Regions from separate parts of the Kitasatospora sp. NPDC101155 genome, predicted to be linked through region 3. Evidence: riboswitches for the same ligand, from Rfam matches in the RefSeq annotation. Region 3 holds a riboswitch; each other region holds the start of a gene.
The links. Region 3 has a riboswitch for cyclic di-AMP ahead of ACIRYZ_RS05370 (NlpC/P60 family protein). Riboswitches for the same ligand answer to the same signal wherever they lie in the genome.

Region 1 (7,657 bases), on a different contig from region 3:
GACGGAGGGCTTCAAGGAGGGCCAGGTCGGCTCCTCCGCGATGCCGCACAAGATGAACACCCGCTCCTGCGAGCGTGTCAACGGCCTGGCCGTGATCCTGCGCGGCTACGCCTCGATGACCGGCGAGCTGGCCGGCGACCAGTGGAACGAGGGCGACGTCTCCTGCTCGGTGGTGCGCCGGGTCGCGCTGCCGGACGCCTTCTTCGCCTTCGACGGCCTGCTGGAGACCTTCCTGACCGTCCTCGACGAGTTCGGCGCCTTCCCGGCCGTGGTCGAGGCCGAGCTGGACCGCTACCTGCCGTTCCTGGCCACCACCAAGGTGCTGATGGGCGCGGTGCGCGCGGGCGTCGGCCGGGAGACCGGGCACGAGGTCATCAAGGAGCACGCCGTCGCCTCCGCGCTGGCCATGCGCGCGGGCGCCCGGGAGAACGAGCTGCTGGACCGGCTGGCCGCCGACGAGCGGATCCCGCTGGACCGGGCCGCGCTGGACGCGCTGCTGGCCGACAAGCTGTCGTTCACCGGTGCGGCCGGGGCGCAGGTCGCCGAGGTGGTCCGCCTGGTGGAGGCCGTCGCGGCGGCCTACCCGGAGGCGGCCAAGTACGCTCCGGCCGACATCCTCTGACGCTTCGTCAGTTGTCCGACGAGGGCCCTGCCACCGTTCCGGTGGCGGGGCCCTCGGGCGTCTTGGTGTGTCCGGGGTCGAGCGGCGGGGTGGTGGTGGCGCAGGGCCAGTCGCAGTTCGGCTCGGCCACCGGGTGCTCCTGGGGGGCGAGCACGTTGCCCCGGACGGTGGCGAAGGCGATCAGCCCGCCGCCGACCAGCAGACCCGCGCAGATCAGCATCGCGGTGTGGAAGGCGGAGTCCACCGAGGACGGCACCCGGTAGGCATCGCCGCTCAGGCCGGCCAGCGCCGGGAGGGCGGCCACCGCGAGCAGGCCGGCCGCGCGGGCGGCGGCGTTGTTGACGCCGCTGGCGATGCCCGCGTGCCGTACATCGACGGCGGCCAGCACCGTCGCGGTCAGCGGTGCGACCAGCAGGGCCATCCCGCTGCCCATCACCGCGACGGCGGGCAGCACGTCCGCCCAGTAGGAGGAGCCGGGGCCGGTGCGCAGCATCAGCAGCACCCCGGCGGCGCAGAGCAGCGGGCCGACGGTGAGCGGGATGCGCGGGCCGATCCGTTTGCCGAGGCGGCCGGCGCGCGCCGACAGGGTCAGCATCAGCACCGTGATCGGCACCAGGGCGAAGCCGGAGACCAGGGGCGAGAAGCCGGACACGATCTGCAGCTGGACCACCAGCAGGAAGAACACCCCACTGAAGGCCGCGTAGACGCAGAGGGTGACCAGGTTCACGGCGGTGAACAGCCGGGACGAGAACAGTCCGAGCGGCAGCATCGGATCGGGTGCGCGGCGCTCGACGGCGACGAAGGCGGCGCCGAGCAGCAGGCCGATCGCGCCGGTGAGCCAGACGGCGGGGGACAGGCCCTCCCCGGCGGCGGTGAGCGCGTAGGTGATCGCGCCGAGGGCGAGTGCGGCGAGCAGCGCGCCGGGCACGTCGAAGCGGCCGGAGGCGGACTCGTCGCGGCTCTCCGGGACGTAGCGGGAGGTGACCGCGATCACGGCGGCGGCCAGCGGCAGGTTCAGCAGGAAGATCCAGCGCCAGCCGGGGCCATCCACCAGCCAGCCGCCGAGGAAGGGGCCGATGGCCGCGGACACCCCGCCGAGACCGGACCACAGGCCCACCGCCGCCGAGCGGTCGTCAGGATGGAAGACGGCCTGGAGCATGGCGAGCGAGCCGGGGGTGAGCAGCGCCCCGCCGATGCCCTGGACGGCGCGGGCGGCGATCAGCACGTTGATGTTCGGGGCGACGGCGCAGGCCGCGGAGGCGGCGGCGAACCAGACCACGCCGATCAGGAAGACCTTGCGCCGTCCGTACCGGTCGCCGAGCGCGCCGCCGAGCAGGATCAGGCCCGCCAGCGTGAGCAGATAGGCGTTCAGCGTCCATTGCAGGGACGCCAGGGAGGCGCCGAGGTCGGCGCCGATCCGGGGCAGGGCGACGTTCACCACGGTGCCGTCGAGCATCGCCATGCTGGAACCGAGCACCGTTGCCAGGAGAACCCAGCGGCCCTGCGCGGTGCCCAGGCGCAGGGTGCCGGCCGTTGAGGTGGCCACGGCCTGATCCTGCGCCCGGCAGGGTGCACGTGACAAGGGTCACCGGGCGGTGTGTCCGGGGTGGGCAGTGCGTGAGCGGACGGTCGCACTGGGCCACCGAGGTCGGCGCAGCGTCGTGGATCAGTGGCGTCGAGTGAATGGATTGTGTACGCACCGTACGGCGGGCCATGCGGAGGGTGACCGCGCCGCGGGGGGTTGTCGCTGGTTCAAGAGATCGACATTGCTTCACCCGAACGGATGGGTTTTAGTTCAGCGACCACCCAGCCAGCCTGGGTGGACCCACCGGGTGGAACGCCGAGTCCTGCCGCTGCCCAGTGGTTCGAACTGAGCTCTGCACGGCAGGAGCGGGGGACCCACAGGTAAGTCGCCGGACCGGAGTCCGCGCTGTTCAGCGCGAACGTCCAGGACCGGCTTGGGGTGAAGCCGCGCATGCGGCCGGGCAGCTCCAGCCCGAACCCGACAGCTCACCTCGCAGGCGTCGGAGAGGAATCCCATGCCTGCTCAGGCTCGTCGTATCGCCGTGCCCCGCGCCGCCCGCATCGGCATCGCCGTCGCCGTCACCGGTGTCTCCTTCGCCCTGCCGCTCGTGACCACGATGAGTGCCCAGGCCCACAATGCCCCGGCCGCCTCGGTCGCGCAGCACGCCGCCGCCGTGGACGCCGTGTCGGCCGCCCCGGCCGCCGCCCACGACGGCTACCTCGTCGTCGGCGGCGACAGCCTGTCCAGGATCGCCGACGCCCGGAACGTCGAGGGCGGCTGGCCCGCGCTGTACGAGCAGAACCGCTCGGTGGTCGGCGCCGACCCGAACCTGATCTTCCCGGGTCAGTGGCTGTCGCTCGCGGCCCACGCCGACGCGGCCGCCGAGCCGGTCGCTCCGGCCGAGCCCGCGGCCCCGGCCGCTCCGGCTGCCCCGGTCACCCAGAGCGCCGCCGCTGCCGCAGACGCTCAGGTGCAGGTTCAGACCGAGGTCGCCAAGCCGGGCGTCCAGGTCCAGACCCAGATTCAGAACGCCGCTCCGGCCAAGGCCGTCACCGCCGCCCCGGTCGCCGCCACCGTCGGCTATGTCGCTCCGCTGGCCAACCCGGTGCCGGGCGAGGCCTACGGCGTGGCCGGCTCGATGTGGGCCTCCGGCCACCACACCGGCCAGGACTTCGTCGCCTCCACCGGCACTCCGGTGCGCGCGGTCGCCAACGGTGTCGTGGTGAAGGCCGGCAACGGTGGTGCCTACGGCAACCAGGTCGAGATCAGGCTCGCCGACGGCAGGTACGCCCAGTACGCGCACCTCTCCGTGGTCGGTGTGAAGATCGGTCAGACCGTCACCGTCGGCCAGCGGCTCGGCCTCTCCGGCGCCACCGGCAACGTGACCGGCCCGCACCTGCACTTCGAGATCCGCACCGGGTCGGAGTACGGCTCGGACATCAACCCGGTCGCCTACCTGCGGGCGCACGGCGTCGCGCTCTGACGCTGCGCAGACCCTGTTCGGACCCCGCGCTGACCGCGGGTTTCAGGAACCACCGCTGGTGCGGGGCGAATCGACCGCCCGGGATGGTCATGTCGGGTGACCGCTCGACCGGGTGATCGCCGCACCGGTGGACATGGGCGCGGGACACGCCCAGGGCCGGCCCGGCTTCGCGAGGACCCCTCGTGGAGCCGGGCCGGCCGTTGCCGTTCGCGGCTCCGGGGGAGTTCGAGTGGTCGGGATCGCGCCGGCGCCGGCGGCCGGAGCGGTACGCGCGGATGGGGCGGATCGTGCTGGAGGACGCCGTCGAGCGGTGACGCCCGGGCGCGGTCAGTTCCGGCGGACGGGCAGGCCGTGCTCGGCGGCGGCCAGCAGCTCGTGCATCCGGTGCCCGAAGTCCTCGGTGTCGCCGGCGGGTTCGGGGAAGACCAGGCGGACGTCGCGGTGGCCGTGCGGGTGGTCCAGACGCAGTACCAGGCCGTAGCGGTCGAGGGCGAGCGGGCGGATGTCCGGGTGCCCGGCGAGCAGGGCCGGGTCGAGCAGGCCGGTGAGCAGGTCGAGGGCGTCGGCGTGCTCGTCGGCCAGGTGGGTGAGCAGCGCGGCCTCGTGCCGGGCCAGCGGGTCGGGGGCGGCGAGGGCGAGGTCGGCGGCGGTGAGCGCGCCGGTGCCGTACGGGGTGGCGAGGACGGCGTGGGCGACGTCCACGCGCAGGTGGACGCTGAGGCCGTCGTCGGCGAGGTGGGCCAGGTGCAGCCGGCCGGCCAGGGTGAGGCGGCCGCGGATCCGGTCGCGGACGGCGACCGGGGACACGTCGGTGACGTCGAGGACGACGGCCAGGCCCTCGGTGGCTCCGGCGGCGGCCGCGGTGAGCGGGGCGTCCAGCGGGGCGCGCAGGCGCAGTCGGGAGCCGTGCACGGAGACCGGGGTGTCCAGGTCGTGGTGTTCGCCGAGGGCGCGGACGGTGAGTGAGGAGGTCGCGCTGAGCAGGCTGTGGACCCGTTCGGCGGTGGTGGGCTCGGGCACCTCGGCGTCGCCGGTGGGCAGACTCATGCGCCCACCTCGCTGCGCCCGGCAGGGGCATTCGCCCACGCGCACCTTTCGATGATTCTCCCCCAGCCTTCGGCCGGGGGGACCCCCATGCTGCGCTCGCTCATGAACGGACCTCCTAATAGTTAGGTGAGCCTAACCTAATGTCCGCGCAGGGGTGTGGCAAGCGGATGGTGGGGTGCGGCGAGGCCCGGACGCGTGACGGCGTCCGGGCCCTCGGGGGTTTCGCGGGGCGTCAGGCGACGACGGCCTGGGCGTCGATCTCCACCAGCATGGGCTCCTGGGGCAGCTCCACGAAGGCCGTGGTGCGGCAGGGCTTCACGCCGCCGGGCTTGATGTTCTCCTCGATGAACTCGGCGTAGACCTCGTTCATCAGCGGGAAGTCGGCGCGCTTGGTGAGGTACACGCGGAACATCACCACGTCCTCGATGGTGGCGCCGCCCGCCTCGACGATGGCCTTGACGTTCTCCAGGGTGCGGCGGGTCTGGGCCCTCACGTCGCCGTGGTGGAGGTACTCGCCGGTGGCCGGGTCCTGCGGGCCCTGGCCGGATACCTGCAGGATCGGGCCCTTGCGGACGCCCTGGGAGAACATCCACGCGGGGGCGGGGGCGCCGTCGGTGCGGATCTCGGGCTTGTCGCCGGTCCGGGGGTGCTCGGACATGGGGTTCCTTTGGATGTGGCGGATCGTCAAATGTGGTCGGGGTGGCCGCAGTCGGCCGAGACGGCGCGGGCGGTGGCGAGCAGTCGCGGGAGGAGGTCCAGCACCTGCTCGTACGGGAGGACGACGTCGGGGACGGAGATGGAGGCGGCGGCGACCACCCGGCCGCTGGCGTCCCGGATCGGGGCGGCCACGCAGTTGATGAAGGACTCGTGCTCGGCGTGGTCCTCGGCCCAGCCCCGGGCGGCGACCTTCTCCAGCTCGGCGAGCAGCGCCTCTGGCGTGGCGAGGGTGCGCTCGGTGTGCGGGGTGAAGTCGATCCCGGCCACCACCCGGCGGCGCTCTGGCAGCGGCAGGTCGGCCAGCAGCACCTTGGACACGGCGGCGCAGTGCAGCGCGGCGCGCAGGCCGATCCGGGAGTACATCCGGACCGGGTGGCGGGAGTCGAACTTGTCGATGTAGACCACCTCGCCGCCCTCGTACGCGGCCAGGTGCACGGTCTGGCCGGTGGCGGCGTTCAGCTCGGCGAGGTGCGGGGCGGCGATCCGGCGGATGCCGCGCTGTTCCAGGGCGAGGCCGGAGAGCGCGAACAGGCCCGCGCCGAGGTGGTAGCGGTAGGCGGAGTCGCGGTAGACGAACCGTTCCTCCTCCAGGCTCTGGAGCAGTCGGAGCACGGTGGTCTTGTGGACGCCGAGCACCTCGGCCAGCTGGTCGAGGGAGCGCTCGCCCTCGCCGAGCTGGGCGAGGATGCGCAGGGCGCGGGTGACGGTCTGGCTCATCGGGCTCGGGCTCCGGTCGGTGGGCTGGGGGGCGTGCTCATCGTGCCCGGGCCCGATCGGCCCGTGCCCCGGTCGGGGCGGCCTGCGGCGGGGGTGGACCGGCCTGGGCTCGGGGCTGTTCGCCGCGGGTTCGCGCTCGGGTGCCTCGGGTCCAGGACTGCTCGCCCCGGACCCGGGACCGGTCGTCGGTGGGCAGCGCCGGGGAGGTGATTCCCTCGGCGCTGACCCGGGTGGCAGCCCAGTCGGCGGGCGAGGCGTCGAGCAGCGCGGCCACCACGGACTCGGGCGGCAGCTCGGCCTGGTCGTCGGGGGCGGTCAGCGCGCAGGCGGCGCTCAGGTGGCCGAGCCGCAGCCGGCCGCGCTGGTCCAGGCCGTGGATCGTGCCGGCCAGGTAGCCGGCCGCGAAGGCGTCACCCGCACCGGTGGCCTCGACCACCTCGACGGCCAGCGCCGGTTCGGCGACCGCCGTACCGTCCCGCTCCAGGGCGGTGACCACCCGGGCGGCGTCCTTGACCACGACGGTGGCGGGGGAGGGGAAGCGGCGGCGCAGCGCGGTGGGCTCGTCGGTGCCGAAGGCGGCCTGTGCCTCGTCGGCGCCGAGCAGCAGCAGATCGGCGGCGTCCAGCAGCGGCGGTAGCACGGCCGGGTCGCGGTCGTGCCAGAGCGCGGGGCGCCAGTTGAGGTCGAAACTGACCAGCCGGCCCGGGCGGCGGTCGGCGAGCAGGGCGCGCAGCAGGGCCAGGCAGTCGTCGGAGAGTGCGGCGGTGATGCCGGACAGGTGCAGCAGCCGGGCGCCGGCCAGCAGCGCGACGGCGGCCGGGTCGGTGAGCAGCGCGGGGGAGAGCGCGGCGGCCGCGGAGCCGCGCCGGTGGTAGTGCAGGCGGCTGCGGCCGGGGCCGAGGTCGTGCCGGTGGCCGGTGTCGCCGCCGACCTCCTTGAGGTAGAGGCCGGTCGGTCGGTGCGGGTCGACGGTGACGGCGGAGACGTCCACCCCGCGGGCGGCGAGCTCGGTGAGCAGGCGGCGACCGAAGCCGTCGTCGCCGACCCGGCTGATCCAGGCGGTCGGTACGCCGAGTGCGGCCAGCGCCCCGGCCACGTTGGACTCCGCGCCGCCGACGGACAGTCGGAAGTTCTCCACGGCCTCCAGCGGGCCCGAGCGGTCCGGGAGCAGGGCGGCCATCGACTCGCCCACGCAGACGGCCGTCGGGGGAGGACCAGGGTGGCGGGTCGGCCCCGGGGCGTCCTGTCGCGGCATCTGCTGGGCTCCTCGTCTGCGGCCGTTCCGTCGTGCGCGGGTCGACCTGGGCCGGCCGTCGGTGCTTGAGCGTCGGTGCGTGACTGTCGGCGTTGGACCGTCGGTGCGTGACCGTCGGTGTCAGACCGCTCGTGTTCGACCGTGGGTGTTTGACCGTCAGGCGGGTCCGTTGACCGTGATCCGGCGCCGATGCTAGAACCGTGCTTCCAGCATGTGCAACCCTCGTTGCGTATGTTGCAACGAGGTGGATGGAGGAAATGGTGGAGCAGACGTTCGCGAACGGCACCAACG
Region 2 (7,657 bases), on a different contig from region 3:
GGGGATGAACTGCACCTCGTAGGTGCGGATCAGCTGGGCGGCCTCCTCCAGTCCCACGTAGGTCTGGAACCAGCCCGGCAGCACGTCGTTGAAGCTGTGCCACCAGCCGGACTTGTTGGCCTCGCGGACCAGCCCGAGCAGGGCCTCCCGCTCCAGGCCGTCGTCCACGCCGTACAGGCTGAGCAGGTCGGCGACGTCGCGCTCCTTGAAGCTGACGCGGCCGAGCTCCATGCGGCTGATCTTGGACTCGGAGGCGCGGATCGCGTAGCCCGCGTCCTCACGGGTGATGCCGCGCGCCTCGCGCAAGCGGCGCAGCTGGGAGCCGAGGAGGATCCGGCGGACCATCGAGCCGCCGCCCGGCTGAACTGTGGTCATGCGGTCGAAACCTCCACCTAGGGCAAACAGCGCACAGTCTGCCATCAGTTGAGCGCTCACGGTGCCGATACTGACGGATGTTCCTATCAGTTCTGCACTCCGCACACCAGGATGCACGTGCATTCGGCGCTTGCATATGCCAATAGTGCGACTGCACGTGAATCGACTCTTGCATCTGCAGTGAGCGCACACCACCATGGTGCACGTGCACCTGCACATCCCTGGCAATCCCGCGGGCTCCGCGTCGACCCCACGCGCGACTCCGTGCACCGACCCGGTGGCGTCCCCCGCGCCACCGGGCGTTCGAGTGCGCGCGCGCCTGGTCGAGGGGGCGGCCGAGCGGCCGAGCGAGTCGGAGGTGACCGGCATGACCCCGGCGGGTCCAGCCGTGTCCGCCCCCTTATGGGAGGAGCTCTTCATGAGCACCGGTACGGCTTTGGCGGTTGACCCCCATGTGGTCACCTGTACGCTCGCTCCTCGCTTCGAAGCCGTGAGAACCGCGCGCGACTTCGCCCGGACCGCTCTTCAGCACTGGGGCCTGATGGAGCTGTTCGACGATGTCGCGCTGGTGGCCTCGGAACTCGTGACCAACGCGCTCCGACATGCGATCGGCGCACGGCCCGACCCGTCGGGCGGCTGCCTGGGCGAGTACGACTTTCCCATACAGCCGACCCCGGAAGGACGGCTGCCGATCCGAATAAGCCTGGTGCACCGCGCACCCCAGGTGGTCTGCGCGGTGAGCGATCCGAGCAGCATCGGACCGGTCGCCCGGGAGGCGGACTTCGTCGCCGAATCCGGCCGCGGGCTGCACCTGGTGGAGTCGTTCAGCCGCTCCTGGGGCTGGCACCCACTGGGCAGCGGCAAGGTCGTCTGGGCCATGTTCGAGGCGGAGCCGGCCCAGGGCGGCGGACTCGACGGACGTGTCGAAATCGGTGGACGGCACCGGCGCTCGGCCTAGCGCCGTGCGGCGCGCGGCCGGCTTGGGAACGCCCCAGGAGGACCACACCCCGAGCCCTTCCGCCAGTCCCTCGGACCCTTCGACGCCGGACCGCCTCCGGCACCGGCACCTCGCGCCGGGCACTCCGATCCGTGCGTCACAGGCCCCGGCCCACGCGCCGGAGATCCGGGCCCGCGCGTTACAGGCCCCGGCCGGGCACGACTCGACCCTGTACGCCCCGACCCGACCCCACCCGCGGGAGCGCCCGCGGGGAAAAGACAAAGGCCGTCGTGGTGTCAGCACCCACGACGGCCCCCCGGTGGTGAAGCGGCGACCGGTCAGACCGCCAGGTGGTCGAACTCCCCGTCCTTGGCCCCCAGCAGCAGGGCGGCGATCTCGGCCCGGGTGTAGATGAGCGCCGGACCGTCCGGGAAGCGCGAGTTGCGCATCGCCACGTCGCCGCCGGGCAGGGCCGCGAACTCGACGCAGTTGCCCTGGGAGTTGCTGTGCCGGCTCTTCTGCCAGACCACCCCCTCGAGGTCGGCGGCGGCCATCCCGTTGTAGGTGTGGTTCGAGCTGTGCGTGTCCTGCGAGTCGTGCATAGAAGTCTCCCGAAGAGCTCCGGAGTTGTCGTCCAGCGCGGCGCCCCGGCACCGTCGAACGAACGGACCGGCCCCGTACCGGTCCGGCACAACGCCTCACTTGACGCGATGATAGCCGCAGTGCACGTGCATCAGCACGGGACATTGCAGGTGCACGAGGCCTTTTATCGGCGGTCTCGAACTCTTCGCGGACCCTTCTCCTGACGGTACGTAAACGGACATAGCCGACTGAATCGACGAGCATTCGATAACCGGCCGTGAGCGGCCCCCCGCTGAATGTTGATCTTCGAATGCCGGGAGTCGCACCGCCGTGACCCTCCGTCAGGTCGCCCTTCGACTGTGAGACATCTCACGTGCCACAGGTGCAACGCGGCGCCCCACGGGACACGTCAGGGCAACTGCGGGCGTCCACCCGAGGGTTGGGCGAGGAATGTCCGGATTGTAGGCAAACCGCCCGGACCGCGACGGCGGAGACACGACCTTCGCACCGCGACCACCCGAAACCCGTACGGCAGCCGACTGCAGGCCTGACGGGCCGATGTCCTACGATCTCCGACATGAGCACCGCAGCCATCCCGGGCGCGCCACTGCCCGTCCGTACTCCAGGCTCCCGTGCGCGGGGGCGCCACCGCCGTCCCGAGCGCCCCGAGATCCGCACCGGCTCGCCGGCCCTGGTGCTCGCCGTACCCGCGACCGCCGGGCCCGAGTCCCGCTCGGTCGTCGAGGAACTGCTCTCGATCGTCCGCAGCGAGCACGCCGGCGTCCGGGCCGCGGTCGGCTACCTCCCGACCGACGGCGCCGAGAGCGAGAGCGAGGACGACCGCACCGTCGCCGAGCTGCTGGCCGAGGCCGCCGAGGCCGGCCTGGCGGCGCCCGTCGTGGTGCCGCTGGTACCCGGGCCGCACGACTTCCTGACCGGGCTTCACGCCCTCGCCGCCGAGTACGGCGCGACCGTCACCGACACATTGGGCCCGCACCCGCTGCTGGCCGAGGCCGTGCACGTGCGGCTGTCCGAGGCCGGGCTGGCCCGGGCCGACCGAGCCCGGCTGTTCGCCATCGCGACCGCCGCGGACGGCGTGGTCCTGACCACCGTCGGCGGCGCGGACGCGGCCGCCGCGGCCGGCATCACCGGCGTGCTGCTGGCCGCCCGACTGGCCGTTCCGGTCGTCGCCGCGGCGCTCGACGTCCCCGGCTCGGTGGCCGACGCCGTCAACCACCTCAAGGAGACCGGCTCCCAGCGCCCGGCGCTGGCCCCGCTGGTGATCGGGCCCGAGGCGGACTCGGAGCTGCTCGCCACGGCCGCCGAGGAGACCGGCTGCCCGTCGGCCGCGCCGCTGGGCGCCTACCCGACCGTCGGCCAGCTGATCGCCTCCACCTACCTGGCCGCACTGCCGACGCCGACGCCGGAGGAGCTGGCCCAGGCCGAGGCGGAGGCCGCGGCCGCCGCCGGGGCCGAGGAGGGCTCCCGCGGCGCCCACGCGGCCGCCCAGGGGCCCGTGGAGGCCTAGCCGGACGCCCGCAACCGCCTTTAGCACCCTCCCGCGTACCGAAGGGCCCGGAACGATCGCGTTCCGGGCCCTTCGGCTTGCCGTCGGCCTGCCCCGCGGCTCGCCCTTTTCCGCCACTCCTCCGCCCGCCCCCGCCTTCGGCTCGCCCGCAGCTTGTCCGAGCAGGGGAATTACGGGAGGTATGAGCGATATCAGAAGATAGAGCATAATGTCCGTTTTGTCGCTTTTTGGAGGAAATGCCGGGCCGGATTCCGGCGCTCGATTCACGGCCACTCCCCTATTACGATCGGCGCGCCACCACACGCTTCCACGCTCCGTCACTTCACTTCTGAAGCGGAGACAATTGCGGGAATCCACAGCGACATTGCCGAAAAACGATCATTTACGATCATGATTCGTGTCCGATTTGGCAGCTTCCGCTAAACCGTGATGCGCATCACAGATATTTGCAGTTTGAACTTAAGTCTGCTTAACGTGCTCCTCGTTCGTGACCACACGAACCCAGTTCATCCGCAACGCCGAGTCCTGCCGTCGGATGTCCTGGCAGCGCGAAAACGCATCACGGCAGGAGCGGGGGAACCACAGGTAAGTCGCCCCGGGCCGTTCCTCGGAACGGTCCAGGGCTAGGGGTGAAGCCGCGCCCACAGCGCGGCCGGGCAACTCCAGCCCGAATCCGACAGCTCACCTCGCAGGCGTGGGAGAGGACCGCGTCTTCATGCTGCCCACCAACGGCACCCGCCTGTCCGGCCGTACCCGTCGCGTGATCGCCGCCCTCGGCGTCGCGGGCGTCGGTCTCACCGTCCCGTGCCTCACCACCGGCACCGCCAACGCCGCCCCCGTCGCCACCTGGGACAAGGTCGCCCAGTGCGAGAGCAGCGGCAACTGGAGCATCAACACCGGCAACGGCTTCTACGGCGGCCTGCAGTTCACCTCCAGCACCTGGGCCGCCTTCGGCGGTACCGCGTACGCCCCGCAGGCCAACCAGGCCACCAAGGACCAGCAGATCGCCATCGCCGAGAAGGTCCTCGCCTCGCAGGGCCCCGGCGCCTGGCCCGTCTGCTCGGTCCAGGCCGGCCTCACCAAGGGCGGCGCTCCGGCCGCCGTCGACACCTCCGCCGGCACGGCCGCCAAGCCTGCCGCCAAGCCCGCGCAGAACCAGGCCCCGGCCCCGGCCCCGGCCGCGAAGCCCGCCACGCCGGCCGCGCCCGCCCAGCAGCAGGCGCAGTCGTCCACCGACTACACCGTCGTCGAGGGCGACTGGCTGTCCTCGATCGCCGCGAAGAACAACGTCCAGGGCGGCTGGCAGCACCTGTACGACCTCAACCGCGCCACCCTGACCGAGGGCCCGAACACCATCTACCCGGGCCAGCACCTGACCTTCGGTGACGGCGTCAAGGCCCAGGCCGACAAGTCCTCCTCGTCCACCTCCGGCTCGGACTTCGGCTGGTTCAACCGCTCCCAGAAGGCCGGCCAGGCCGCGAACGGCGGTGTCGTGAACGCCAAGCCGACCGCCCTGACCCAGGCCTCGAAGCCGGCCGCCAAGCCGGCTGCCAAGCCGGCTGCCAAGCCGGCCGCCCAGGCCGCCACCGGCAGCATGGCCGCCGCGGTGTCCTTCGCCGAGTCCAAGGTCGGCCAGGCCTACGTCTACGGCGGCACCGGCAACGGCGGCTGGGACTGCTCGGGCCTGACCCAGGCCGCGCTGCGCGCCGCGGGCATCAACATCCCGCGCGTCGCCGCCGACCAGGCCGCCGCCAGCACCCACGTCTCGCTGGACAGCCTGCAGCCGGGCGACCTGCTGTTCTGGTCGAACAACGGCCAGAACTCCGGCGTGTATCACGTCGCGATCTACATCGGCGGCGGCAAGTACGTCGAGGCCGCCAACCCGAGTTCGGGCGTGCGCGAGCAGACCATCGCCAACTGGGCCCCGGACTTCGCCGGCCGGGTCTGAGCAACGGCCCACGGGCCACGGGCGCACGGGCCACGGGCCCACAGCTGACGGACAACAGAGAACAGCTGACAGGTAGCAGATTTCAGATAACAGATTTCAACATCTGTCAGCCGTCGTCCGAACGCTGACCACCCGCCACCCCCGGGGAGAGTCTGGTCGCTCCTCCCCGGGGGTTCCGGCGTATTCGCATGGTGAAACCCCGGCCCGACGGGCATGCTGCTGCTCTGCACCCGAGGAGGAATCACCATGGCCCAGGTCACCGTCACCCTCGACGCGAACCTCGCGATAGACGCGATGCTGCTCTCCGGCACCAAGAGCCCGCAGGACGCGGTCGAACTGATCCTGCGCGACTACCTGGCCCGCGGCCGCCGCACCGAGACCCGGACCGGCGACGCGGCCGACGGCCACCGGCTCACCGCCGACCGCCCGGCCACCCAGGAGGGCTGACCGGACAGCACGGTCGAGCAGACGCACGCCGACGGGCCCCGGAGAGCAACCGCCCTCCGGGGCCCGTCGGTCGAGCACCGCCATCCGGTACCGGGGTCAGCGCGCGCAGGCCCCTGTGGACCCCCGCATCACCAGCTCCGGCTGGAACATGAACTCCCCGCGCTGGGCGGCGTTCCCGCCGACCTCCTCCAGCAGCGCGTCCACCGCCGCCGTGGCCATCGCCTCGACCGGCTGGCGGATCGTGGTCAACGGCGGCTCGGTGAAGGCGATCAGCGGCGAGTCGTCGAAGCCGACCACCGACACGTCCTGCGGCACCGACAGCCCGCGCTGCCGCACCGCCCGGATCGCCCCGAGCGCCATCATGTCGCTCCCGCAGACGATCGCCGTGCAGCCCTTGTCGAGCAGCGCACCGGCTGCCGCGTGCCCGCCCTCCACGCTGAACAGCGTGTGGTGGACGAGTTCCTCCGCCTCCTCCTGGCTGCGCCCGAGCACCTCGCGCATCGCGGCCGTGAAGCCCTCGATCTTGCGCAGCACCGGCACGTACCGCCGCTGCCCGACCGCGAGCCCGATCCGCTCGTGCCCGAGTTCGGCCAGGTGCTGGACGGCCATCCACATCGCGGCCCGGTCGTCCGGCGAGATGAACGGCGCGTCGATCCGCTCGCTGTAGCCGTTGATCAGCACGAACGGCACCCCGCGCCCGGCCAGCCGGGCGTAGCGGTCGTGGTCGGCGGTGCTGTCGGCGTGCAGCCCGGAGACGAAGACGATGCCCGCCACGCCCCGGTCGACGAGCATCTCGACCAGTTCGTCCTCGGTGGACCCGCCCGGCGTCTGGGTGCACAGCACCGGCGTGTAGCCGTGCCGGCTGAGCACCTGCTCGATCACCTGCGCCAGCGCGGGGAAGATCGGGTTGCTCAGCTCCGGCGTGATCAGCCCGATCAGCCCGGCGCTGCGCTGGCGCAGCCGGGTCGGCCGCTCGTAGCCGAGCACGTCGAGCGCCGCCAGCACGGTCTGCCGGGTCGCGGCGGAGACGTTCGCCTTGCCGTTGAGCACGCGGGAGACGGTGGCTTCGCTGACCCCCGCCTGCGCCGCGATGTCTGAGAGTCGCGCCGTAGTCACGGGCCCAGAGCCTATTGCACCCACGTCAGACCGCCCACCAGCCGGTGCTGTCCGGAGCGAGCACCGTCTCGCCGCCGTCCACCACGAGTTCGGTCGAGGCGAGCAGCAGTCGACCGGGCGCTGCTATCCGCACGGGCTCGCCGGTGGTGTTCACGGTGCAGACGAAGGAGCCGCGGCGGAAGGCCAGGGCACCCTCGGGGGCGTCCAGCCACTCGACCTCGGTACCGGCGCCCAGGTCGGGCTGCGCACGGCGGACGGCCAGCGCGCTGCGGTACAGCTCCAGGGTGGAGGTCGGGTCGCCGGTCTGCGCCTCGACGCTGAGTGCGGCCCACTCGGCGGGCTGCGGCAGCCAGGACGGCCCGCCCGCCACCGGACCGAAGCCGTACGGGGCCTCGGTGCCGGACCACGGGATCGGGACGCGGCAGCCGTCGCGGTAGCCGTCCTGGCCGGCCTGGCGGAAGAAGGACGGGTCCTGGCGGACCTCGTCCGGCAGGTCGGTGACGTCCGGCAGGCCGAGTTCCTCGCCCTGGTAGACGTAGGCGGAGCCGGGCAGCGCGAGCATCAGCAGGGTGGCGGCGCGGGCCCTGCGCAGACCCAGCGAACGGTCGCCGGGGGTGCGGATCTGGGTGCCGAGGCCCGGCTCGTTGGCGAAGCGGGTGGCGTGCCGGGTGACGTCGTGGTTGGACAGCACCCAGGTGGTGGGGGCGTCGACCGGGCGCATCGA
Region 3 (7,657 bases):
GTGACCGAGCGCAGCGCGGCCGAGAGCGAGGCGCGGCGGCTGCGGCACCGGGTGTCCGAGCTGGAGAACGCCGCCGAGCAGGGTCGCCGTTCGGCCCGCGAGGGGCGCGGCGTCGAGGACATGCGGCTGCGGCTGCTGCTGGACACCGTGCTGCAGTCGGCGCAGGGGCTGCAGCGGGAGCTGGCGCTGCCGGTCTCCCAGATCCGCCCGGCGGACCTGGTGGAGGCGGTGGTGCCGGGGGCGGCCTCGCCGCACGACGTGGCCCGGCGCGGCCTGGCCGAGGACGATCCGGCGCTGCTGGACCAGCTGCTGGCGATCCCGCAGGTTCACCTGGTGGTGGACGGCTACAACGTGACTAAGACCGGCTATCCGACGCTGCCGTTGGAGCAGCAGCGGATCCGGCTGCTGGGCGGGCTGGCGATGCTGGCCCAGCGCACCCAGGCGGAGGTCACCTGTGTGTTCGACGGGCAGGACCTGGACGTTCCGGTGATCATGGCGCCACCGCGCGGGGTTCGGGTACGGTTCAGTCGGACCGGGGAGACCGCGGACGAGCTGATCCGTCGTCTGGTGCGGGCCGAGCCGCAGGGCCGTCCGGTGGTGGTGGTGTCCACCGACCGGGAGGTCGCGGAGGGCGTGCGGAAGGCGGGCGCGCGCCCGGTGGCCTCGGTGCTGCTGCTGAACCGGCTGGCCCGGCCCTGACCTCGGGTCGGACGGTGTGAAGTCCGGGCAGTGTCCGTTTTGCGAGGGTGTGCGGATCCCGTGAAGTCAGCGTGGGGGCCGGAGTTCACGCCTTCGGGGGAGTGGCAAAACGGATAGATCTTCACTAGGGTCTGGCGTCAAACCTATTTTCCGGAATCTCATCCGATCAGGTGAGTCCGATGGAAGAAGGAGCCGGTCCCTTGGCCTCCCACCGCCGTCCCAAGCAGCCGAGCCGCGCGCGGGTCTCCGTGCTCACCGCTGCCGCTGCGACCGCGGTCGCCCTCTCCGCCCAGGTGGGCGCGCACGCGGCGCCGCAGCCGAGCAAGGACGACGTCAAGGCGCAGATCGACCAGCTCCAGCAGGAGCAGGAGCAGGCGGCGGAGAAGTACAACGGCGCCAAGGAGCGGGCGGACCAGCTCCGCAAGCAGGCCGACCAGCTGCAGGACCAGGTGGCCCGCAGCCAGGACCAGATGACCCAGCTGCAGACGGGTCTGGCCGAGGTGGCGGGCGACCAGTACCGCACCGGCGGCATCGACCCGTCCGTCCAGCTGATGCTCTCCTCCGACCCGTCCGGCTACCTGGAGAAGGCCTCCAGCGTCCAGCAGGCCAGCGCCAGCCAGACCGAGGCGCTCAAGGGCCTGCTCGACCAGCAGCGCCGGCTGGACCAGGAGAAGGCCGAGGCCGCCGCCGTCCTGTCCTCGCTGGACTCCACCACCAAGGACCTGAACCAGGCGAAGTCGGACGTCAACCAGAAGCTGAAGGCCGCCCAGGACCTGCTGAACTCGCTCAGCGCCGCCGACCGCGCCGCGCTGAAGGCCCAGCAGCAGCAGGACGACCGCGCCTCGCGCGGCACCGCCCGGGTCGACCTCAGCAGCCTGCCGCCGGCCAGCGGCTACGCGGCCGTGGCCGTCGCCAAGGCGATGAGCAAGCAGGGCTCGCCGTACGTCTGGGGCGCCACCGGGTCGAGCACCTTCGACTGCTCGGGCCTGATGGTCTGGTCGTACGCCCAGGCCGGCGTCTCGCTGCCGCGCACCTCGCAGGAGCAGGGCGACGTCGGCACCCGGGTGCCCTCGCTGGACCAGGCCCAGCCGGGCGACCTGGTGATCTACGGCAGCGACCGGCACCACGTCGGGATGTACATCGGCAACGGCATGGTGGTCCACGCGCCGCACACCGGTGACGTGGTGAAGGTGATGAAGGCCGACGCGATGCCGATCAACACGATCCGCCGGGTCTGACGCCCCGACACGCCCGAAAGTCCGGGTTCCGGCCCTGTGATCCGCGCCACCCTCCTACCGGGGGTGGCGCTTCGGGCTTGTCTGTTCCGTGGTCGGCCGGCGGGACCCGATCAGCTTTGCGTGCGGTGGCGATCACCATCGGTCATTTTCACAAAAGAACACGGGCAATCTTCCGTCTTTTTTCTGACAAGGATTTGAACGGATCACGGTTCAGTTACTAGGGTCGTGCCCCGAACCACCGACTGTCGATCACCCAGCCTGGGTGGCGGCGGTGGTTACCGTCGAGTTCGCGAAACAGCGGGGCAGGTCGAAGCGACTGTCCGACAGGGGAGCCCAGTGGTCGGGGGTGCTGCGGAGCGGAGCCGGGGAACCACGTTCCTCCGGGGTGAATCGACGCCAGGTCGGCCGGTGGAACGGCCGTGAGGCGTCGTAGGGCATGCTTCCGGCCCGAACCCGTCAGCTCACCCGGTAGGCGGCCGTAGGAAGAAGGAGTCCGCCTTCGTGGCGTCCCATCGTCGTCCCAAGCCCGCCAGCCGCGCCCGTGTCTCGATCCTGACCGGTGTCGCCGCGGCAGCCGTCGCCCTCTCCGCGCAGTCCGGCGCGCACGCCGACCCGCAGCCGACCAAGGACCAGGTCAAGGAGCAGGTCGACCAGCTCAACGGGCAGGCCGAGCAGGCGACCGAGAAGTACAACGCCGCCCAGGAGAAGCAGCAGGCCCTGGAGAAGCAGGTCTCCGGCCTGCAGGACCAGGTGGCCCGGCAGCAGGCCCAGGTGACCGACATGCAGGGCGGGCTCGCCGAGATCGCCGGGGAGCAGTACCGCAACGGCGGCATATCCCCGACCGTCCAGCTGATGCTCTCCACCAGCCCGGACAACTTCCTCAACCAGGCCGGTGCGCTCAACCAGGCCGGTGACACCCAGAAGAACCAGCTGAAGCAGCTCCAGGAGGAGCAGCGCAAGCTCGACCAGGACCGCACCGAGGCCCAGGGCAAGCTCGCCGAGCTGGAGTCCACCACCCAGCAGCTGAAGACCTCCAAGGAGGAGGTCCAGAACAAGCTGAAGGCCGCGCAGGACCTGCTCAACACCCTGACCGAGCAGGAGCGCCAGGCGATCCGTCAGGCCGAGGAGAAGGCCGCGGCCGACGCCAAGGCCCAGGCCGACGCCGCCGCGAAGGCTGCCGCCCAGCAGCAGGCCGCCGCCGACCGTGCCTCGCGCGACAGCGGCCGCACCGACATCAGCTCGGGTTCGGGCTCCTCGGGTTCCGCCACCTCCTCCTCGCCGGTTGCCAAGCCGGTCGCCCCCGGCAGCTCGCACGGTGCCGCCGCGCTGGCCGCCGCCGCGAGCAAGGTCGGCAGCCCGTACGTGTGGGGTGCCACCGGCCCGGGCTCCTTCGACTGCTCCGGCCTGATGGTCTGGGCGTTCAACCAGGTCGGCGTGTCGCTGCCGCGCACCTCGCAGGAGCAGGCCGGCGCCGGCACCCGGATCGGCTCGGACATCTCCCAGGCCCAGCCCGGCGACCTGCTGATCTTCTTCAGCGACGCCCACCACGTCGGCATCTACGCGGGCAACGGCCAGGTGCTGCACGCGCCCAAGCCGGGCGCCTCGGTTCGCTACGAGGCGGTCTCCAACATGCCGCTGGCCTCCATCGTGCGGGTCTGATCCCCGCCCAGGCCGTTTCGGGCCCGGTCCTCCACCGCGGAGGGCCGGGCCTGCGGCTTTTCCGGCGGCTCGGGCGGATGTCCGATTAGGGGTCAAATATTCGGGTTGGGAGGGGTTTGGACTCGCTTGCCCGGACTCGCTAACGTCTGCCACCGGACTCCCGCTCGACGGCCGCCCATTGGGGCGCGGCCGCGGGGCCGCGCCGCAGGATTGGAGCCGCTGCCGCCATGTCCGTGCACCGTCGTTCCCAACTGCTCGCCCGTGCGCTGGTGCTGACCGCGGCCGCCACCACGGCCCTGAGTGTGACGGCCGGCGGCAGCGCCCAGGCCGCTCCCGGCGCACCGGGCACGCCCGACCTCAGAGACGTCAAGGCGCAGGTCGAGCAGCTGTACGACGAGGCCGAGCGGGCGTCCGAGAAGTGCAACGCCGCGCAGGAGGCGCAGAAGCGGCTCCAGAGCGAGACTGCGCTCCTGCAGGGCGAGGTCGCCGCCGGCCAGGACCAGCTCAACCAGCTGCGCGGGGACCTCGCGACCGTGGCCGGGGCGCAGTACCGCGGCGGCGGGATGACCCAGACCGCCCAGCTGATGCTCTCCAGTGACCCCGAGTCCTACCTCGCCCGCGCCCGCACCCTCGGGCAGGCCGCCGAGCGGCAGCGGGAGACGCTGCACGAGCTGGCCAGCCGTCAGCGCAGGCTCGACCAGCGCCGCACCGAGACCGCGGGCAAGCTCGCCGAACTGGACCAGGCCCGGCGCTCGCTGGCCGAGAACAAGCAGCAGATCCAGCAGCGGCTGGCCAAGGCCCAGAAGCTGCTCAACAGCCTGGGCGCGGCCGAGCGGGCCCGGATGCTCGTCCAGGACGCCAACGACGCCGAGCGGCGCGCCACCCGCGGCACCGACCGGCTGGACCTCGGCACCACCCCGGCCGCCTCCGAGCGCGGGGCAGCCGCGCTGGCCGCCGCGGTGCGGATGATCGGCTCGCCGTACGTCTACGGATCCACCGGGCCCCGCGCCTTCGACTGCTCCGGTCTGATGTACTACAGCTGGCGGCAGGCCGGAGTGACCCTGCCGCGCACCTCGCAGGCCCAGGCTTTCGCCGGGCAGCGGATCAGCCTCTCCGAAGCGCGGCCGGGAGACCTGGTGATCTTCTACCGGGACATGCACCACGTCGGGATGTACGCCGGCGGCGGGGTGATGGTGCACGCCCCCTACCCGGGAGCCAAGGTGCGGTACGAGAGCGTCAACGCGATGCCGGTCGCGGGAGTGGTCCGGCTCTGAGCACGACGACCTCCGACCCGGCCGACATACCCGGACGCGTGCTGTCCCGGCGCGCCGCACTGCTGCTGGCGGCCGGCGGGCTGACCCAGCTGTCGCTGCCCCCGGCCGCGCCGCCGGCCCCCGGGCGGCCGGCCGACCAGCGGGCAGAGGTGGCCGATCTGCTGGCGGCGCGGGCGCGCTCGCTGCCCGCCCGGTCCGGGCTCACGGGGGCCGAGGCGGTCTACCGCAACCTGGTGCTGTCGCCCGATCAGGGGTCGTCGGCGGCCGACGGGCCGGACCGGCTGACCGCCTCCGTCGAACTGGCGGTGCGGATCGCCGGCTACGACGAGTACCCGGTGGTGTACCCGCGCCGGATCGCGCTGGTCCGGGAGGCGGGTGGCTGGCGGGTCGAGCGGGAGGAGGCCGCGAGCGGGCCCCCGGCGCTGTGGGACCTCGGCCCCGCCCGTACCGCCCCCGGCGCGCACTGCCTGGTGCTCGGCCTGGCCGAGGGGCCGGACCCGGCCGGGCTGGTCGCGGTCGGGGACAAGGCGGTGCCGGCCGTCAGCGCGGTGTGGGGCGGCGCCTGGCCGGGCCGGCTACTGCTCGAACTGCCAGCCACCGAGACCCAGTTCGCCCGGCTGCTGGAAGCCGACCCGGCGGGCTGGACGGGCATGGCGGCGGTCACCGTGGCCGCCCCCGGAGCGCCCTGGCACACCCCGGCGGACCGGGTGGTGGTCAACCCCGAGGCGTTCGGGCGGCTCAGCGACTTCGGCCGGCAGGTGGTCGTCACCCACGAGGCCACCCACGTCGCGACCAGGGCCGACACCCGGGCCTGGACCCCGCTGTGGCTCTCCGAGGGCGTCGCCGACTGGACCGCCTACCGGGACTCCGGCCGCCGCCCCCAGCAGATCGCCCCCGAGCTGGCCCGGGACGTCGCGGCCGGCAAGCTGCCCACCGCGCTGCCCGCCGACGCGGACTTCACCGCCGGTGCCACCGGCATCGCCCAGGCCTACGAGCAGTCCTGGCTCGCCTGTGACCTGATCGCCCGTCGCTGGGGGACCGACCGGCTGGTCGCCTTCTACCGGGCGGTCGGCGCGGGCGACGGGCAGGGCGAGGAGCGGGAGCCCCGCATCGACCGGCTGCTGCGCGGTGAGCTGGGCGTCGGGCTGGCCGGGTTCACCGCGCTCTGGCTGGCCGAGGTCTCGTCCCTGAAGGCCTAGCCAGGACGGCCGGCGCCCGGCCGGGCCCAAGGATCAACGGCCGGCGGGGTGATCGATGCCGTCCAGCAGGTCCTGCTCGTACGCGATGCCCGGGCGGACCGGGTAGGAGGAGGCGGGCGGCAGCGCCGGGGCCTTGTCCAGCACCACGGTGGGCGGCAGGGCCGCCGCGGCGCGGGTGGAGCGCCAGAGCCGGATGCCGGAGAGCACGGCGGCGGTCAGCAGCAGCAGGTTGCGCAGGGTCAGTACGGTGATGGCCCAGGGGTCGCTGGCGAGGATCTGGGTGAACATGGTCGGGAACTCGACCAGCGTCAGCGGACAGGCGATCAGGATCAGCAGCGCCACCGGGCGCTGGCTGGTGCCCCGTACGGTCAGGCAGACCGCGGCGACGCCGATCAGCCAGACCAGGTACTGCGGGCTGATCACCCGGCTGGTCACCACGAAGACCAGCAGCGCGCACAGCGCGGCGTCGTACATGGTGGCCGCGTTGCGGCGGCGGGCGGTGAAGCGCCACAGGAGCAGCCAGAGGAAGCCGAGCACGGTGCCGGCCAACATCACCTTGCTGATCACGCCGACCCACGGCCCGAGCATCTCGGGGGAGCCGTAGTTCATGGTGACCTTGCCGTCCCAGGCCCCGGCGATCCGGGCGAAGTGCAGCGGCAGCGCGCCGACCGACTCGACCTCGATGCCGCGGTCCGCCTGGAAGGTCAGGAAGTCGAAGGCGCCGTTCATCCCGGCCGCGAGCACGAACCCCACCGAGACGGCGGTGGCCGCGGCCAGCGTCCAGGCGCGGCGGGTGCGGCGGCCGGAGGGGGTGCCGATCAGGCCGAGCAGCGGCCAGATCTTGACGATTCCGCCCAGGCCCAGCAGCAGCCCGCCGACCGCCGGGCGGCGGATCAGCGCCAGCAGGCCGGCCAGGGTGAGCGCGGTGACCAGGAGGTCGAAGCGGTTGTAGATCATCGGGCCGAGCAGCGGAACGGCGACCACCCACATCCAGGCGCCGGTCAGCGCCCGGCCCTTGCGCAGGCCGGTGCGGATCAGCAGCGCGGCCGCGGCGGCGTCGGCGATCCCGCAGATCACCCAGAAGGAGACCAGGTACGACCAGGGCAGCAGGCCCGGCAGCAGGATCACCAGGGCGGCGCCCGGCGGGTACTGCCAGGTCACGTCGTCGAACGGGAAGGTGCCGGTCTGCAGCACCCCGTACCAGGCGTGGTAGATCATCCAGACGTCGGCGGTGACGTCGCCGCCGGGCGCCTTCAGCACGCCGGTCATCAGCAGTATTAGCACGGTACGGGTGGCCACCCAGGTCGCCCCGAGGGCGGCGAGCGCCCCGAGCGGGCGGCCGAGGCGGCCGCGCGAAGAACCTGGCTCGGTGGCCGGGGCCAATTCCACTGCGCTCCCTCGTTCGTCTCGGACGTCCTCACCGGAGGCGTCGTACAGACGGACGCCCGGGCCGCGGTCCTCCACGGCCTAGGTACTAGGACTGACCCGGGGGTCAAACGGTTGCCGTGCGCGGATCCGTTCCCGACGGGTCATGGTGTTGACCTATCGTACGGATCACCCAGCGGTACACCGCGCACCCCCCGACCGA

Region 1: it holds a riboswitch for cyclic di-AMP, as region 3 does, so the genes downstream of both, ACIRYZ_RS36140 (peptidoglycan DD-metalloendopeptidase family protein) here and ACIRYZ_RS05370 (NlpC/P60 family protein) in region 3, are expected to answer to the same signal.
Region 2: it holds a riboswitch for cyclic di-AMP, as region 3 does, so the genes downstream of both, ACIRYZ_RS02630 (transglycosylase family protein) here and ACIRYZ_RS05370 (NlpC/P60 family protein) in region 3, are expected to answer to the same signal.

What each region holds. Positions count from the first base shown of each region.
Region 1 is NZ_JBIWPN010000040.1:35,435-43,091, forward strand. It holds gene purB (adenylosuccinate lyase) at 1-622, shown strand, start outside; gene ACIRYZ_RS36135 (MFS transporter) at 630-2,168, opposite strand; cyclic di-AMP (ydaO/yuaA leader) riboswitch at 2,481-2,659, shown strand; gene ACIRYZ_RS36140 (peptidoglycan DD-metalloendopeptidase family protein) at 2,662-3,630, shown strand; gene ACIRYZ_RS36145 (hypothetical protein) at 3,813-3,944, shown strand; gene ACIRYZ_RS36150 (DUF2470 domain-containing protein) at 3,958-4,677, opposite strand; gene ACIRYZ_RS36155 (RidA family protein) at 4,910-5,335, opposite strand; gene ACIRYZ_RS36160 (IclR family transcriptional regulator) at 5,362-6,111, opposite strand; gene ACIRYZ_RS36165 (sugar kinase) at 6,149-7,366, opposite strand; gene ACIRYZ_RS36170 (alanine racemase) at 7,624-7,657, shown strand, end outside.
Region 2 is NZ_JBIWPN010000002.1:12,481-20,137, forward strand. It holds gene ACIRYZ_RS02610 (helix-turn-helix domain-containing protein) at 1-375, opposite strand, end outside; gene ACIRYZ_RS02615 (ATP-binding protein) at 794-1,333, shown strand; gene ACIRYZ_RS02620 (DUF397 domain-containing protein) at 1,651-1,914, opposite strand; gene ACIRYZ_RS02625 (hypothetical protein) at 2,472-3,422, shown strand; cyclic di-AMP (ydaO/yuaA leader) riboswitch at 3,929-4,130, shown strand; gene ACIRYZ_RS02630 (transglycosylase family protein) at 4,117-5,370, shown strand; gene ACIRYZ_RS02635 (hypothetical protein) at 5,617-5,817, shown strand; gene ACIRYZ_RS02640 (LacI family DNA-binding transcriptional regulator) at 5,914-6,933, opposite strand; gene ACIRYZ_RS02645 (glycoside hydrolase family 13 protein) at 6,959-7,657, opposite strand, start outside.
Region 3 is NZ_JBIWPN010000003.1:141,173-148,829, forward strand. It holds gene ACIRYZ_RS05360 (NYN domain-containing protein) at 1-699, shown strand, start outside; gene ACIRYZ_RS05365 (NlpC/P60 family protein) at 900-1,937, shown strand; cyclic di-AMP (ydaO/yuaA leader) riboswitch at 2,275-2,428, shown strand; gene ACIRYZ_RS05370 (NlpC/P60 family protein) at 2,439-3,596, shown strand; gene ACIRYZ_RS05375 (NlpC/P60 family protein) at 3,824-4,870, shown strand; gene ACIRYZ_RS05380 (hypothetical protein) at 4,909-6,069, shown strand; gene ACIRYZ_RS05385 (glycosyltransferase 87 family protein) at 6,103-7,458, opposite strand.